Regions from separate parts of the Psychrobacillus sp. FSL K6-1415 genome, predicted to be linked through region 2. Evidence: riboswitches for the same ligand, from Rfam matches in the RefSeq annotation. Region 2 holds a riboswitch; each other region holds the start of a gene.
The links. Region 2 has a riboswitch for thiamine pyrophosphate ahead of tenA (thiaminase II). Riboswitches for the same ligand answer to the same signal wherever they lie in the genome.
Positions count from the first base shown of each region.

Region 1: another riboswitch for thiamine pyrophosphate. It lies ahead of thiT (energy-coupled thiamine transporter ThiT); the one in region 2 lies ahead of tenA (thiaminase II).
Region 3: another riboswitch for thiamine pyrophosphate. It lies ahead of MKY60_RS01425 (Ykof family thiamine-binding protein); the one in region 2 lies ahead of tenA (thiaminase II).

Region 1 is NZ_JBBOOQ010000001.1:3,298,715-3,304,588, forward strand. It holds gene MKY60_RS15990 (M3 family oligoendopeptidase) at 1-318, opposite strand, end outside; gene MKY60_RS15995 (tryptophan-rich sensory protein) at 476-1,204, shown strand; gene map (type I methionyl aminopeptidase) at 1,400-2,149, opposite strand; gene thiT (energy-coupled thiamine transporter ThiT) at 2,197-2,778, opposite strand; TPP riboswitch at 2,843-2,934, opposite strand; gene MKY60_RS16010 (M20 family metallopeptidase) at 3,041-4,105, shown strand; gene MKY60_RS16015 (DUF4870 domain-containing protein) at 4,148-4,489, shown strand; gene MKY60_RS16025 (SGNH/GDSL hydrolase family protein) at 4,767-5,636, opposite strand; gene MKY60_RS16030 (aminopeptidase) at 5,650-5,874, opposite strand, start outside.
Region 2 is NZ_JBBOOQ010000001.1:4,193,522-4,199,395, reverse strand. It holds gene MKY60_RS20735 (SDR family NAD(P)-dependent oxidoreductase) at 1-418, shown strand, start outside; gene MKY60_RS20730 (MarR family winged helix-turn-helix transcriptional regulator) at 488-901, shown strand; gene MKY60_RS20725 (malate:quinone oxidoreductase) at 1,162-2,688, shown strand; gene MKY60_RS20720 (isocitrate lyase/PEP mutase family protein) at 3,141-3,911, shown strand; gene MKY60_RS20715 (DUF1540 domain-containing protein) at 4,072-4,293, shown strand; TPP riboswitch at 4,520-4,622, shown strand; gene tenA (thiaminase II) at 4,710-5,393, shown strand; gene thiM (hydroxyethylthiazole kinase) at 5,396-5,874, shown strand, end outside.
Region 3 is NZ_JBBOOQ010000001.1:280,977-286,850, reverse strand. It holds gene MKY60_RS01440 (ABC transporter permease) at 1-1, opposite strand, end outside; gene MKY60_RS01435 (ABC transporter substrate-binding protein) at 78-1,073, opposite strand; gene MKY60_RS01430 (2-hydroxyacid dehydrogenase) at 1,523-2,482, opposite strand; TPP riboswitch at 2,792-2,899, shown strand; gene MKY60_RS01425 (Ykof family thiamine-binding protein) at 2,979-3,560, shown strand; gene MKY60_RS01420 (ECF transporter S component) at 3,562-4,143, shown strand; gene MKY60_RS01415 (ABC transporter ATP-binding protein) at 4,136-5,506, shown strand; gene MKY60_RS01410 (energy-coupling factor transporter transmembrane component T family protein) at 5,487-5,874, shown strand, end outside.

The sequences.
Region 1 (5,874 bases), 890 kb from region 2:
GAACTTAGCGTATAGCGACCCTACCTCGCCCTGTAACAATGCCGCCTGCTTATCCGTTGTATCCTGTGCTAAAAAACACCCAATTACTGCTCCACCTTCTGATAAATTAGTTGCTATATCTTTTAGCTCATTAACCATTTTCTCGATATTTGAGACATCGGCAATAGATGTTGGTGAATCAAAGTCTTTTAGTTTAGTTTCAAAGCTGCTTAGCTTTTCTTTTACTTTATCCAAATGGCTTCTTAGAGATGGTGAGTTACTTCCCCCTTCAAAAAAGCGATCGAGATCCCAGACAACCGGATAAGTTTGTTCAATCATCTAAATATTCCTCCTATATTGACAATTATTTTAGAATTCTAGTATATCATGTTTTTCTAATACAGATTGTTTGATTTTCGTCACATAACATTCATAATTCTAATTTGTTGTTGCTATATATCAAAGGTATACTTATTAAATAGAAGGAGGCAGCTGAATGTTTAAAATAATCCTTTTAATGTTATTTTTTATATCTACTGTAATTGTTAAACTATTATCTATTTTACTACCCATAAATGGTCAAACTAGTGGCGAGATATTCAACAGACTTCCCGTATTTTTTACTCCAGCAAATTATGTGTTTTACATATGGATTGTTATTTTTATATTATTAGCTTGGTGGATTTGGAACAATATGAAGGATTATAAATCTTCTCGTCCTATTCCTACGAAGCGTATTCTATTATACGGAATAGCCTCTGTGTTATATATTTTGTGTATATTAAGCTGGCATTACGAACTGTTTGGATACGCTTTTGGTTTTCTCACAGTCTTACTAAGCTGCTTGTTTAAATTGTATCTAACCTATCCTTTAGATGATTTAAGCCGAAAAAATCGATTGCCAATTTCCTTCCTTTTAGGTTGGACATTTATCAGTTTCTTCACAAACCTATCTTATCTCCTAACGTTTTATGAATTTGATGGATTTGGTATGACAAAATCACTTTGGGGAGTTATTTTCTTAACCATTGCGACAGCTATAGCTCTTCATTTTCGTTATCATTATTTAGACCGTCTTATGCCAATTGTTTTTATCTGGACTTTCATTGGAGTAGCAATTCACCACAACTTTAGCGAACTACTCCTAACCGCAGCATCCATTTTTCTAAGCTGCGTCCTAATCGTGGGGATTATATTCTTTAAGAAAAGCACAAGACCCCTTTAAAGTTAAAACTTTTTAGGGATGCTTGGTTGTGACAGACCTCACAACTAAGCATCCCTTTTTTTGTTAATATTATGACGTATTGCCTGTCCGCCACTCTCCTAAAACTTCAACACCCACGGAAATCCGCAGTATGTTAATCCATATTCTTAATTTAAAAAAAGCCTTCGAAAAAGTAAATTTCGAAGGCTTTTTGTTTTAGTCTAATTTAGTTAATAATATAGGAGCACCTTTTGTTACAACAATTGTATGCTCAATCTGTGCTACTAACGATTTATCGGGAGTTACAAATGTCCAACCATCACCAGATTCTACAATATGCTCTGCCTTTGCAGAAATAAACGGCTCTACTGCTAAAACCATTCCTTCTTTTAATATCGTAGGATCCCATGCATCATAATAATTCAAGACATGTTGTGGAGCTTCATGTAACGATTTTCCAATACCATGCCCAGTTAGGTTCATAATAACATGCAAGCCATTATCTTTAGCTTCTCTAGCAACCGCTTTTCCGATTTGGTTTAAACGAGAGCCTGCTTTCACCTTCAACATAGCCCGTTCAAATGCACTCTCTGCCACTGCACATAATTTTTCTTTTTCTTCATATCCCTCACCAACAACAAAAGAAATACCTGTATCTGCAAAATATCCATCACAAGATCCAGACACATCAATATTCACAATATCGCCTTCTTGAATTACGCGAGAACCCGGGATACCATGAGCAACTTCTTCGTTGACGGAGATACAAGTATATCCTGGAAAATCATATTCACCCATTGGTCCAGAAATCGCACCATGCTCTGTAAATAACTTTCCGCCAATCTCATCCAGTTCTTTCGTTGTAATACCAGGTTTAGTTGCAGCCCTCATCACATCTCTTACTTCTGCAACAATACGCCCTATTTTTTTTAATGCCACTAACTCTTCGTCAGTTTGTACAATCATCTTAACAAGATCCCTTCTTCACTAAATGTACTCTAATCATATCATATTTAGTGAGAATTCGGCAGTGCAAGGCGCGGAGCTTTAACAAATAAAATGGAACAAATGAAAGCAGCAATTAAAAATACAGGAATCATATAAGTAGAATTATAGATTAATGAATACAAAATGACGTTTTGATCGCCAGCAAATTCACCAAAGAATAGAATACCTGAAGTCACATGTGCTAAATAACGAAGAAAAGCAGCTATTAATGCTCCTAAGACAACCGCTGTAATCATTTTCACTTTATCTTTTTGTTCAAATGCCTGTAAAAATGCAGGTCTTAAAAACCCAGCGAACCCTGCAACCATAAAGGCGATGAAATAATCAATTGCAACCTGTGCAATAACTATTTCAAATGATAATGGCGCTGCATAAAATCGCCCTGTTACCACTTGTAGCACACCTATTAAAAATCCAGTAGCAAGACCTGCAACTATACCACGACGAAAGGCCATTAAAATAACAGGTACAAGAACGAATGTTACGGAGCCGCCCTGTGGCATTCCAAAGCCAATCATATCTAAAACATATCCTAACGCCGCAAAAATAGCGATTTCCATTAATATTAATACACGTTGATTTTTCATGACAATCCCCTTTTTTTGACCACAAAAAAACGACCCCCGGGATAGACCCAGACATCGCGCGATTGTCAGTTTCCATCCACATCCCTACGCAAGCACTAACTTACAGGTTCAAAGGGTACTATCTCAGCCACTATTGTGGCGCCCCTTGTGGTTTGAATTATTTAGTTCGAATTCATTGTATCTGAATAAAATGCCTAATGCAACCTTATTTGTTTCATTTGTTATACTAATGAAATAAATATATGAAAAAGGGGATGTTCACATGCTTACATTACTAAAAGATCTGGTACGTATCAAAAGTGACACAATCGAAAGTGCAAATAATGCTTTATTATTCTGTGAAAGTTGGCTAGAAGAACGTGGGATTCATACAACTGTCTTACAGCATGAGGGAAAGTTGATGCTAGTAGCAGAAATAGGAATTGGTGATGAATGTATGATTTGGAATGGGCATGTAGATGTTGTTCCAGGTAACCCAGAGCAATTCGAGCCATTTATAGAAGGTGATCTTTTATATGGTCGAGGAACTGCTGATATGAAAGCAGGAGTTGCTGCGATGATGCAAGCTTTTTACGAGCTTTCTAAAGAATCTAAAAGTCTTACTAAAAAAATTCAGCTTCATATTGTAACGGATGAGGAAACCGACGGTAAAACTACCAAGTTTTTAGTTGATCAAGGATATACTGGTGACTTTGTTATATGCGGCGAGCCTACCCACCTCCAAATTGGTTTACAGGCAAAAGGAATTATTCAGTTTGATGTAATACTGAAAGGTAAACCTAGTCATGGTAGCCGTCCATGGGAAGGAAAAAATGCAATTGAGCAAGCTTTTCTGTTTGACCAACAGCTACGCACTCTCTCTTTTTTAACTGCAAGCAATGAGTTCTATGATTATCCTTCCTTAAACTTGGCGAAAATACAAGCAGGTGATCGCTATAACGTTGTTCCCGATGAATGTATAATAAGCTATGATCTTCGCTTTGTTCCTGGCCAGAATATGCAGAGTATTACTTCAGAGATTAAAAAGTTGGCAGAGAAATTCCCTAAAAGTGAATTTAAGATTCAAGCGACTGCACCTGCAGTAACAACGGAAGCCATTAATCCTTTTATCGAACGTATTGCACATGTTACTTCACAGTTCATCGGAAAACCTGCTGTATTATTTGGGCAGCATGGAGCTGCCGATGCTCGCTTCTACGCGGAAGCTGGAGCAGGTGCAATTGAGTTTGGACCAAGTGGAGGGGATTGGCATGGTGTAAAAGAATATGTATCTATTTCCTCTCTGGAAAATTACAAGAATATTTTAGTTTCCTTATTTAAGAAATGAAACATATAGCTGAGTATTTTGTTAAAAATTGAGGAAAGGAGGTTGAATAGACTGGATAACCCTAAAATTTTATCAGCACTTTCTTATTTTAGTGTATTGTTTGCTCCTTTTTTATTGCCTATTATCGTTTATTTTATATCACAAGATTCTAATGTAAAATATCATGCGAAAAAATCATTAATTTCCCACATTATACCTGTAATATTGTTAATAATTTTATTCATTAGTGTTTTTACAAGCTTCACCCCCATTGCATCGGGATTTAATGAACAGCCTTCCCTATGGATGGCTGCCGGACCTTTAATACTTATCGCGATTTACATGCTCGTATATGTAATAGTAATGATTTGGAATATAGTCCAGGGCATTAAAGTTTTACGATAAAGAGAGAGTTTATGTATTGGAGTTTGAGGGTACATAACTATTAATATCGAAAGCCAAGGAGCGATACCGATGAAAGTAAAAAACCTAGTCAAAACAGCAATTAAATTGGCACCAATTGTTTATCCTATTATACGTAAAGTCATAAAATCTAAAAAAAATGTACGTTAAAAAGCTGTCCTCTTTTGATTTGGAGGACAGCTTTTTTAGGTTTGCACAACATTCATCAACTTATTCAAAACATTGGGTAAGGTCCAAATACCATAAGTCATTCAAAATGCTAAATTAATGGCTTCATTTCTGATAAAGAATAGTATTGGTCCATTTCTACTGATCTTGAAACAGGAGATTTCTCTTGTTCTCTAGATGCATTCAAAATTTGTTCAAAAGTAAGCGGATTAGGTGTTGGCAACTCGTTATGTGTAACTACTAATCCATTGTTGTATTGCGAAAAGAATGCATTTGCCATTATACGGTATCCTTCCATCGTTGGATGGACGTCTGCGGGATTTGGTAATAACTTAGTAGCATTTACACCGAATGGTTCTTCCACAGACACATATGTCGCACCATTGACCTCAGACTCTTTTTTTAAAATTGTATGCAATCGGTCTAGCTCTTTTTTTATACCTTCCTTTTGAGATGCTCTCACATGAGGATAGGCAAAATAATAACCCATTACATAAATTTTGGCTTTTGGCGCGATTGCCTGTACCTCTTTAATAATCTGCCCTATATTTTTTCGAACATTATTTAATGCAAAATCAGCATGGAGTTGCTGATAAGCAATAGAACCACTTGATGAATTCACTTGCACCATTTGCAGTAAGTCATTGGCTCCCGCTGATATTGTGACTAATGTAGCGTTTTTCAACGTTTCCTTTGCTTCGTCCGTTTGAACCTTAGTAAGCACATCTGCAGTTGTATAACCTGGGAATGCCAACGCTTTTGAATAAAATGCAAGTTGACCAGTCCTAGTTAGCTTCTGTGCTATTAAATCTGTATAGCCGGTATCTATAGCTCGATTCGGTGTTTGTCCTGCTGCTAGGGAATCTCCAATCGCAATATAAACTTCGGAGCCCTTGGCATCTACTGTGATAGTTCCAAATGAAACAACTAGAATAATTAAAGTACAGACCCATTTTTTCAAGCTGACCAACTCCTTAAAAAGCCCATGCACCTTTTATGAATATAGGCTCCATTGTTCCATCTGCTAGTTCTCCCATAATGTCCATGTCCCCGCTACCTATCATAAAGTCTTCATGTACAATGGATGTGTTAATACCTATTTGTTCTAATTCACTTTGAGTTAAACCACGAGCACCCTCAACACATGTAGGATATGCTTCCCCTATAGCAAAATGGTTAGAGGCATTTTCATCAAATAA
Region 2 (5,874 bases):
ATCTATTAATGGCTTTGGTCCATTTTCTGGCATGAAGCATATTGCTCCGTATATGGCAGCACAAGGGAAAGGTTCAATTATTAATATTTCATCTTATACAGCTCAAATTGGACAAGGGTTTAATCATTATTCCGCATCTAAAGGAGCTGTACGTGCTATATCTAAAGCAGCAGCAACAACCTTTGGTACTAAAGGGGTTCGCGTCAATGCCCTATTCCCTGGGATTATAGAAACACCAATGACTCAATCTTTAAACTCATCAAAAGAACTTCTTGGTCGCTTAATTCAAATGACTCCTTTGCAACGATTAGGCCAACCTACAGATATTGCAAAAGCAGCTTTGTTCTTAGCTTCTGATGATTCATCTTACATTACAGGTGCAGAGTTGGTTATTGATGGTGGATTCTCAGCTCAATAATGCGTATGCTAAAGTAGCCCCTAATTTTGATTAGGGGCTTTTACTTATTGAAAGTGAGGAACATTTCTTATGAAAGAACAAACAATTTTTGAATTAATCCATAGTATGGATAACTTTACAAATAACTTAATCATTCAGTGGAATAAGACGTTCAATGAAGAGCTAGGTGTATCTCATATTCTTGTTCTTGGTCATTTACAGGCAAAAGGAAAAAGTCGACCATCAGATATTGCGAAGTCTCTAGGACTGACTCCTGCCACCCTAACGCACTTATCGGAAAAACTTGTACAGAAAAAATTAGCAGTTAGATTAACGGATGAGTTTGACCGTAGAATTATCTATATACAAATTACCGATATGGGTATTGATATGGTTTATAGAGCCAACCAAGAGGGCCAATTACTGCGTAGGAAGCTATTTGAAAAGCTAACAGAGGAGGAAAGGGAACAATTAGTGGGGATTTATAGGAAGTTAAATAGTTAATGAATTTATTGAGTTTTAATAATTATTTATCATTTGGAATCCTCATCTATACTTTGGGAATTCCTGGTGTTCTAGGTCTTACCAGATGAACTTCTCACTATTTACTAGCTTTTAAATCGCTTTCAAATAGCTTATAATAGAAGATAATTTATCAATAAATAATTCTAATATATGATATGGTTATAGTAGACAAAAAGATGTATTCCTGTAATTCAACTTGACATATTGTTATGCCTAAGTAGTATACATCCTCTATACAAATATACGGAGTAAGGAAGGTTAATATGATCAACAAAGAAACTAAAACAGAAGTAATCTTAATAGGTGCCGGAATTATGAGTGCTACTTTGGGGACAATGCTGAAAGAATTAAAACCGGAATGGAATATTAAAGTATTTGAAAAGCTCGATAAAGCAGGTGAGGAAAGCTCTAACGAATGGAATAACGCAGGTACAGGTCATGCTGCACTGTGCGAGCTTAACTACACTTCTGAAAAACCAGACGGCTCTGTAGATATTAACAAAGCTATCAATATAAATGAACAATTCCAGCTATCTATGCAGTTTTGGTCTTATCTTGTTAATAGTAAGCTAATAGATAATCCAAAAGACTTTATTATGCCATTGCCTCATATGAGTATGGTACAGGGAGAAGAAAATGTAGCGTTTTTAAAGAAACGTTTCGAAGCAATGTCACAAAATCCCCTGTTCCAAGGGATGGAATTTTCAGATGATCCAGCAAAACTTATGGAATGGATACCACTTATTATGGAAAATCGTCCAGTTAATGAGGCTATTGCAGCAACAAAAATAGACTCTGGAACGGATGTTAATTTTGGTGCTTTAACTCGTATGTTACTTGACCACTTAATGACTAAAGACGTTGAGATTAAATTTAATAGTAGTGTAGATAATGTTAAACGTACGAGTGATAACAAGTGGGAAATAAAAGTGAAAAATAACGCAGAAGGCAAAATCGAAAACCACACTGCGGACTTCGTCTTCGTCGGTGGTGGTGGTGGTAGTCTTCATCTACTACAAAAATCCGGTATTCCTGAAGGAAAACATATTGGAGGATTCCCGGTAAGCGGACTATTTTTAGTGTGTAACAAACCGGAAGTGGTAGAGCAGCATCATGCTAAAGTATACGGCAAAGCTAAGGTTGGTGCTCCACCAATGTCTGTACCACACTTAGATACTCGATTTATCGACAATAAAAAGTCGTTGCTATTCGGACCATTTGCTGGTTTCTCGCCAAAATTTTTAAAAACGGGTTCCATGTTTGATTTGGTAACTTCCGTAAAACCGGACAATGTTGTAACTATGTTGGCGGCAGGTGCCAAAGAGATGTCATTGACAAAATACTTAATCCAGCAAGTTATGTTATCGAAAGAAAAGCGTATTGAAGAGCTTCGAGAGTTTATACCGAATGCTAAACTGGAGGATTGGGATACAGTAGTAGCAGGCCAACGTGTACAAGTCATCAAAGATACAGAAGCCGGTGGTAAAGGAACTCTTCAATTTGGTACAGAGATTGTTACTGCCGCTGACGGTTCAATCGCAGCATTACTAGGTGCCTCTCCAGGTGCTTCTACAGCTGTTCATGCCATGCTTGAAATTCTTGGTAGATGCTTCCCACAACATATGCAAGAATGGGAGCCAAAAATTAAAGAGATGATTCCATCTTACGGAGTGTCATTAATGGACAACCCCGAGCTTTTGGACGAAATTCATACTTCAACCGCAGAAGCCCTTGGTCTAAGCAAAAAAGAGCAGGTCTATAGTTAATTCTTTAGATGTAGCATCAATGCTTATTTAGGAATTTTAGTAACATTTTTAACTAATGACAATGTTTCTATAATGAAGAGATTTAACAGGCTAAATTAAAAATAGAGAATTAAAGAATTGAGTAATAATGAATAGTATTAGAAATACAACATAGACCCTTTAATCTGTCCATAGATAGATTAAAGGGTCTTTTTTTATTTATATAGAAATTGTATGCCTTTTACTCATTTTCTTTCTATCTTAGAACATGGTCGAAGGTCCACAGAATTTAGTTATAGTCAGTAGTTCAGAAAGGTCCATGATTTTACGAACTTAGTCATTTCCCTAACAAAACGCTTTCTTGTAAAAGCTTCTCTTTTTTGATCGCTAGGACCATAAGGGCAAGAATGAGGTCGAAGTGGTTGTAAATAACTTGTTAATATAAGGTACAACAATAGTTAGGAGGAGCAAATGTGACTAAAATACAAGAATTTAATGACCTTCATACATCCGAAGAATTACTATTCTTAGGAAATGCTTGGGACTTATTATCGGCCTTAACACTCGAGAAAGTAGGGTTCAAAGCTATAGGAACGACGAGTTGGGGGATTGCTAATTCCCTTGGTTATATTGATGGTGAATTAATTGATTTTGATAGACATTTATCAATCATAAAAACTATTGCTGAGAATGTGAATATACCCGTTTCCGCGGATATTGAGGCAGGCTATAGTGAAAACGTGGAGATTGTTATTAATAACGTTTTGAAAACCGCAGATATTGGAGTTGTAGGTATCAATATTGAGGATTCACTAAAAAAGCAGAAAGGGTTAAGAGGAATATCTAAACACTGCAACCTATTAGAAAAAATAAGAATCGCTTTAGATACAAATGGTTTTAAAAACTTTTATATCAATGCTAGAACTGACACTTATTTTCAGAGGGAAAATCCTCTGTTGGAAACAATTGATCGAGCAAAATCCTATGTAGAAAGTGGAGCTAGTGGAATTTTTGTTCCCGGAATGAAATTAGAAGAAGATATAAGAGAAGTTGCATTGAAAATAAAAGCTCCACTTAATGTATTATCTTTACCGGGACTAACGAATTGTAACAAGCTTAAAGAGTTAGGAGTTAAACGATTTAGCTTTGGAAATGCATTATCCGATAAATATATTACTTTTTTAGAAAAGAATACAGAACAATTAATAGAATGTAAAGATACTGCGCATTTATATATTGACTAAACTGCGTAATGGGGTAAAAGTTGATAAAAGTTAAGAGTGAGGAACCAAAATTTGCAGAAAGAAAACATCTTATATAAATTAATAACGTTGAATTGGACAAGATAATCTATGAGGAGTTCATTTTTATACTTCTCAATAAATCTCAATGAGGAGGACAGTTATGCCAAATGTAGAAGTGAAATGTACTGTATCAAATTGTATTTTCCATGCAAAAGGAAATGTTTGTGGAGCAGAAAAAATCGAAATAGATATGGATTACCATGCAAAACACAATAATACAGAGTTTGCTTCTGAATTTGATTACCGCACTATTTCTGAGGAAGCAGGTCATTCTGCAGATACGTGCTGTAAAACATTCAAACCTGAAGAAGGCCGAAAGTAGTGTTATATAATTTAATAATACTAAAATGGGTGCGAACCAATTAGGTTAGAGATAGGCAATGCTGGTCTACACATTGAGGGTGAGGGACTAAAGAGAAATTTCTTTAGCCCCTTTTTAGATTATCGGAAAAGGTGTACTCTACAAATTTGGTAAACTCGTAAAAATTTTCTGGAATTTTTGAATAATTTTTTCTTTTATGCTATAGTGATTTTGACAAAAGAATATCGCTATCCACTAGGGGAGCCGTTTAACGGCTGAGACAAGCAGAGCTTGGACCCTTTGAACCTGATCTGGATCATACCAGCGGAGGGAAGTGGGCGAACGTATGCTTATTTTTATTTTCTTCTGCTTACTAATCGCCGCTTTCCTTTTCCGGAAAGCGGTGTTTTTATTTGCCAAAAAGGAGATGGAGAAAAATGACATTTTGCAAAGAAGTAAGGAATGAGTGCAATGATTTATGGGAAGCGAGTTTCCACCATCCGTTTGTGAAAGGGATAGAGAAAGGAACATTGCCACTTGATGTGTTCAAGTATTACGTCATGCAAGACGCCTATTATTTAACACATTTTGCAAAAGTTCAGGCAATCGGGGCGGTAAAAGCTACGGATTTGGAGACAACGAAAAGATTTGCATACCATTCCGAACAAACCTGCGCCGCAGAAATGGCTTTGCATGAATCGTTTATGGAATTGCTTAATGTAAAGGAAACGGACTGGGCTACGTTTGAGCCGTCTCCAACTGCATATTCATATGTTTCTCATATGTACCGATCAGCAGAAGGAGATCTTGCAGATGTGTTAGCTACAATTCTCCCATGCTACTGGCTTTATTATGAAATAGGTGAACGATTGAAAGAAGCAACTCCAAAACATCCCATTTATCAAAAATGGATTGCAACATATGGATCTGAATGGTTCAAGGAGCTTGTTAATGAACAGATTACCCGAATGGATCACCTCGCAGTGAATTTACCTGAAAAACGGCGACAGGAATTGAAAGATCGATTTCGCAGGAGCAGCTATTATGAATGGAATTTCTGGGAACAAGCATGGACGATGGAAACTTGGTCAGTAAATGTCTCGAGTAAGGCGGAGGTGTAACTATGCTTGCATCATTACGTACAAAACGGCCTATAGTCCATTGTATTACTAATCACGTCGTTTCAAATTTCCAAGCAAACGGGCTATTAGCACTCGGAGCTTCTCCAATTATGGGAGAAGCATACGAAGAGGTAGAGGAACTTGCCATGTTAGCTGATGCCTTGTCGCTTAATATAGGGACTTTAAATAAACTTACTTTAAGCAGTATGCTCTTAGCAGGGAAAACTGCAAACAGTAAGGGCATTCCAATCGTTTTGGATCCTGTGGGAGCAGGTGCAACCGCCTTCCGATTATCGGCTATCCGTCAGTTGATAGAAGATGTTAACATTACCGTCCTTCGTTGCAATGCCGGGGAACTGGCAGCAATTGCCGGTGTTGAATGGCAGGCAAAAGGCGTTGATGCTGGAGAGGGAAATGTAGATGTCGTCGAACTTGCAAAGCAGATGGCACGGAAATATAAGTTGATCGTTGCGGTAACTGG
Region 3 (5,874 bases), 3.9 Mb from region 2:
TACATTTTGGACTGTATCAAAAAGAACAGTCGCATACACCTCACTTTTTATGGTTAAATTACTATGATCATGAACCATTACTTCAAAGCTGCTTTCACTTTTTCTGCAACTTCTTCAGACACCCAAGTAGTCCAAATATCTTCATGCTCATTCATCCACCACTGTGCGGCTTCATCTGCTTCTACTTCGTTTTCATTCATATATTTTAATGCTTCTTCTGTTAGAGCATTACTAGTTTCATATTTGCTTAAGAAATCAGTTACGTCTTTTGCTTGCGTTGGAAAATCTTTGTGTACTGCGATTACAACATCATTCGGAGGAAATTCAGTTCCTTTAGATTCTTCCCAAGTCGCTGCATCATAAGGAGTATCCTCAAGTAATGTTAAGTCATAACTAGCTGTTACCCATGTTGGCGACCAGTAATACCCTACCCATGGTTCACCCTTTTTATATGCTCCCGCTAAATCTGCTACTATTGCAGAGTCAGATCCAGGTGCTAAGTAATTGTAGTTCGCGTCAAGGCCATATGTTTCAAGTTTCGTCTCCAAGTGTTCACTTACAGCCCAGCTAGAAGGCGCACCAATTATTCTACCTTTGGTGTTGTCTTCAGGGTCTTGGAAAATATCTGGATATTTCTCTAGGTCTTGGACAGTTTTCAAATCAGGTGCAACTGCTTCAATCCCTCTTTCTTTATCCCCTTTTATCACGTAAGTTGGAACATATAGTCCTTGCGTATTATCATTGAAATTAGTTGCTAACTTCACAATGTTTCCACTATCAATTGCTTTTTCATAAATCTCCTTTGTATTATCTGTCCATATCTCCATATAAACATTGATGTCCCCTTGTTCAAGTGATTGCAACGTAGCTGCGGTAGTTCCACTTGTAACCTCGGTTTCATAGCCATAACCTTCTTCGACGATTAATTGGGCTATACTATTGTGAACACGTATACTATCCCAACCGGCATCTGCAAATTTAATCACTTCAATACTGTCTGTGCTAGATTCACTACTACATGCACCAAGTACTAAAAATGCACACAAAGAAATAAACAACATAATTTTCCTCATTATTTTTCCCCTTTTCTCTATTTATTAAAATAGACACATAGTCCTACCCTCCAATACATACCCTTTTTTCTCAAGTTTAATCATTTGAATTTTGAATATTATTATAGAACTATGCTCCCAAATTTCCAAAATTCTGGTACGTCTATTTTATGAGTTCCCATGTTACTAGAGTTTATGAAGTGAAGCAAATAAGATATGGTTAAAAACGGTATATTATTCAATAATTTCGAATAATAAGAATCGGATTTACAGACTATTAGTTATAGAGTTATGGTATTTATTGTGTAATTTAAGATATTTTTTGTAGGTATTATGAATCAATCTGGGGTTTATTGAATTTTCTACTTTTAGGAAGGGATATTAAATGTAATTTCTATAAATGAGAGATAATTGGTTTGATAAATTAATAAAAAAAGTGGTCACTAAATTATAGGACCACCGCTTAAGTATTATACAATTCTATTCTGAGGCTCTCTGTTTTCTAACACTGCTTCTATATCTTTTGCGTTCAATTCCATCATTGCTTGACGAGTTCGAATACTAGCACTGCCAATATGAGGCAATACAGTTACGTTAGGTAATGTCAACAAAGGATGATCTAACGGCACAGGTTCTTGTTCAAATACATCAAGCCCAGCAGCCCATATTTTTTTAGAAGTTAATGCGTTAAATAGAGCTTGTTCATCTACAATGCCACCTCGTGCGACATTAATAATTGTTGCAGTATTCTTCATCAGATTGAGTTCACGTTCACTTATAAGTCCTTTTGTTTCTGGAGTTAGTGGAGTTAGCAATATAACAAAATCAGATTGCTTTAGTAAGTCGTCTAATTCAGCATAAGTAAAACCATACGTTTCTTCCGCTTCTAGTTTTCTAGAACGATTATGATATAACACATTCATGTCAAAGCCTTTTGCACGCCTTGCAACTGCTTCTCCTATGCGACCCATCCCAACAATACCAAGCGTTGCACCGAAAATATCCATGCCTGTATATTGCATTGGCGACCAGGACGTCCAATTACCTGAACGAATTTCTTGTTCTACTTCTGTTATTCTTCGAGCCGTCGCTAACAATAAAGCAAATGTTAAGTCTGCTGTTGTCTCTGTTAATACACCCGGCGTATTAGTTACGATAATACCGTGTTCTTTTGCAGCTTCCACATCTATATTGTTATAGCCAACAGCAAAATTACTGATTACTTTTAAATTTGACAGACTTTCAATTAGTGCACGATCGATATTATCAGATAGCATCGTCCATAAAGCATGTGCACCTTTAGCATTTATTTTTATTTCTTCATATGTCATCGCAATACTTTCGCTATGCCACATATGTACATCAAATTTCGCCCTTAAAGGCTCGACGATTTCTTCAGGTAGTTTACGTGTAATGTATATATTGTCCATAACTTCTTCCCCCTTTGTTGTATTAACCAAATCATGGACGAAAGTACGAAATTTTGCAAACATATTTACATCTTTTAATAGCTACGTTATACTTTGGGCACATAAGAAAAGTGCGAGCACCTATGTTAGCTTCAACAATGTTCTTTTGCGATAAGCTTTGCGCAGAAGCAGGCTCTGGATAGAAATTCACGTAAAGACGTCCTTATGGCTTGGTGAAATTCTGAAGTGTCTCAAGCGATTTAGGTGCTGAACTAGATAGATATGCGTAACAGCACATATTTTCTAGTCTTTTAAAAAACTACATACCGTTTTCTGCACTAGGGGTGCCCACTTTGGCTGTGATGAGAGCTTTTTAGCTCCGATCCCTTATTACTCGATCAGGATAATACCTGCGTGAGGAAGTGCGGTGACTTTCCTAATATTTTTGTATTGGATTAGTGACTGCATCTTCACGGATGTGGCCTTTTTTTATGAAAAAATTTAGGAGGTTTTACAAATGGAATGTGGATTAAGCCCAATCATCGGATTTCGTTTTTCGTTACATCCGATGAACAATGATTTTATTAAGGTAATTAAAGAAGCTTTGAAGGAGACGGATACGTCGAATGTGTGGATGCATACGGATGATGTGTCGACAGTCATTCGCGGGAAACAAGTGCACGTGTTTAATGTAGCAAAAGCTCTAACTTTACATGCAGCTAAAACAGGTGTACATGTTGCTTTATCTGGCACTTTCTCTGCTGGTTGCCCAGGTGACTCTTCTGGAGATGCCTATCTAGATAAGGGTGATATAATCGCCAACACAGATATTACAAAACAATATGTTTCCTCTCAATTTGCGCTATATCCGATGAATAATCCCAATTACATGGACGTTATTTATCGTGAAGTAGATCGTGCTAAAGAACAAGGTGTATTCAATGAATCGATGCACTATGCAAGTGGTATTCATGGTGATATACACGATGTGTTTGCATTTTATGAAGAAGCATTCACGAATGCACGCTCAGAAAAACATAAGCATTTGGTCATGACAGTTTCTATGAGTCTTAATAGCCCTTCTCACGGAGGTCGCTGATATGCTGAAATCATGGAAGTTAAAAGAGATTGTACTAATGTCCTTGTTCGCGGTTGTCTTTGGTATTGTTTATCTATTGTTCTTGCATGTCGGCAATATTTGGGCTGGGTTCATCGGTCCAATTGCGTATGAATGGATTTTCGGAATTTGGTTTATAGTATCAATTATTTGTATGTATATTATCCGCAAACCTGGTGCAGCAGTCGTTTCCGAGACGATTGCTGCTGCGATTGAAGTATTATTAGGTAATGCTGTAGGACCCCGCTTAATACTTTCAGGAGTTATCCAAGGCCTAGGTGCTGAAGCAGTTTTCGCTGCTACACGATATAAACGCTTTGATTTATGGGTTCTAATGCTTGCTGGTGTTGGATCGTCAATCTTTAGTTTTGCTTATGGATACTTTCTAGGTGGATTTACAGTGTTCAGCACGGGTTATGTTGCATTAATGCTTGGAATTCGTATAGTAAGTGGTGCTTTGCTTGCCGGTGTCGGTGGAAAAGCAGTAGCAGATGGTCTACTAGCAACTGGTTCTCTTCGTGGATATGCCATTTCTCGATCGAAAAAAGGTGAAGTTCGTGCATGAAGTTATCGAATTTGAAAAAGTAAGTTTTCGTTATCCTGACGAGGAAAAATGGATACTGGAGGGTCTTTCGTTTACTGTTTTGCGAGGGGAACGTATAGTCATCACTGGTCCAAGTGGATGTGGGAAAACGACTTTACTGTATTTATGCAATCGATTGTATCCGGATAATTGCGATGGTATTTTGTCTGGTTCAATAAAACTTTTTGGGAAAGATAGCCTTTCCTTTATTCCCGGGGAAATAAACCATCGCATAGCGACAGTCTTTCAAGACCCTGATGCACAATTTTGCATGCAAACAGTTGAAGAAGAACTTGCTTTTACACTTGAAAATTTGCATACTAAACGCGATGAAATGGAGAAAAGAATTTCTGACGTACTGACTCTAACCGATTTAACTGAGTTTCGCCATGCAATCATACAAAAACTTTCTGGTGGTCAAAAGCAACGTATTGCCACTGCATGTGCACTTATAATGGAGCCAGAAATTCTGTTACTAGATGAACCACTCTCCCATTTAGACCCTTTCACAGCCAAAAAGTATGTGGAGTGGTTAGATAATTTACAACAAAAAAGAACGATGACAATTATAGCTATTGAGCATCGATTGGATTTATGGGGGGACTTTTTCGAAAGAAATATTCCCTTGCATAATGGCAAAGTAACTTCTAAATTAGAAAAACGAGTAAGCAGTACACAAGAAAATAATTCGCTAGTCGTTAGTAAAGTACAGGCAATGCCTTTTTTGAAAGAAACTACTTTCACATTAAATCATGGAGAAGTAACTGTACTTGCCGGACCAAATGGTAGCGGAAAATCTACTTTGTTGAAAGCATTATGTCAGCTAATTCCTTCTACAGGGACTGTAGTACCTTTAAATTTAGGATATGTCCCTCAATCTCCTGAGTTTTTATTTCTCACACAAAATGTGTTAGATGAAGTTAGTTTTGGTGGTGGAAATAGTTCAATGGAAATGATGACTAGATTGCAGCTGTTACCTATTGCGGATTCCCATCCATTTTCAGTAAGTCATGGACAAAAGCGACGAGTGGCTATTGCAGCAATGCTTTGTGATGGCAGAGAAATTATTCTAATGGATGAACCAACTTCTGGCCAGGACTCAGCAGCTTTGTTCGAATTATTCCATTTAATCGATGAGCGTGCGCGTGAAGGTACCACATTTTTAATCGTTACGCATGATATGGAGTTTGCTCATTATTTAGCAGACTCGGTTTTATTGATGAAAGATGGCCAATTGACTGGAAAGTTTAACGCTGAAGCTGTATGGGAAGACAGGAAATTGTTAATGGATCATCACCTACTCCGCCCGAAAGGAGTGATAGGTCATGAAGAATGCTTTGCATAAGATGAATCCTTCGATTAAATTTTTGGCAATTACAATTTGTATGTTTACGATGGCATTCTTCTTCGATCCTTGGACGCCACTTGTTTTTTGGATCGGCGTACTAATGCTACAATTGTTGTTCACCCAGATCAACTGGAAAAAATGGTTGTTGTTTATGCTTCCTTTTTTTGTTACTGCTTTCGGTTATTTTTGGACTACACTTGTGTTCGCAGAAGATCAATCCGGTCCTGTTGTATGGTCCATTTGGAATTTGCACGTTACCCAAACACAATTGAATCATGCTCTATCTTTAAGTTTTCGGGTGATGGCATTTTCCAGCTTGTCCTTATTATTCGCTTTAACGACGAATCCAGTGACATTCATTTTAA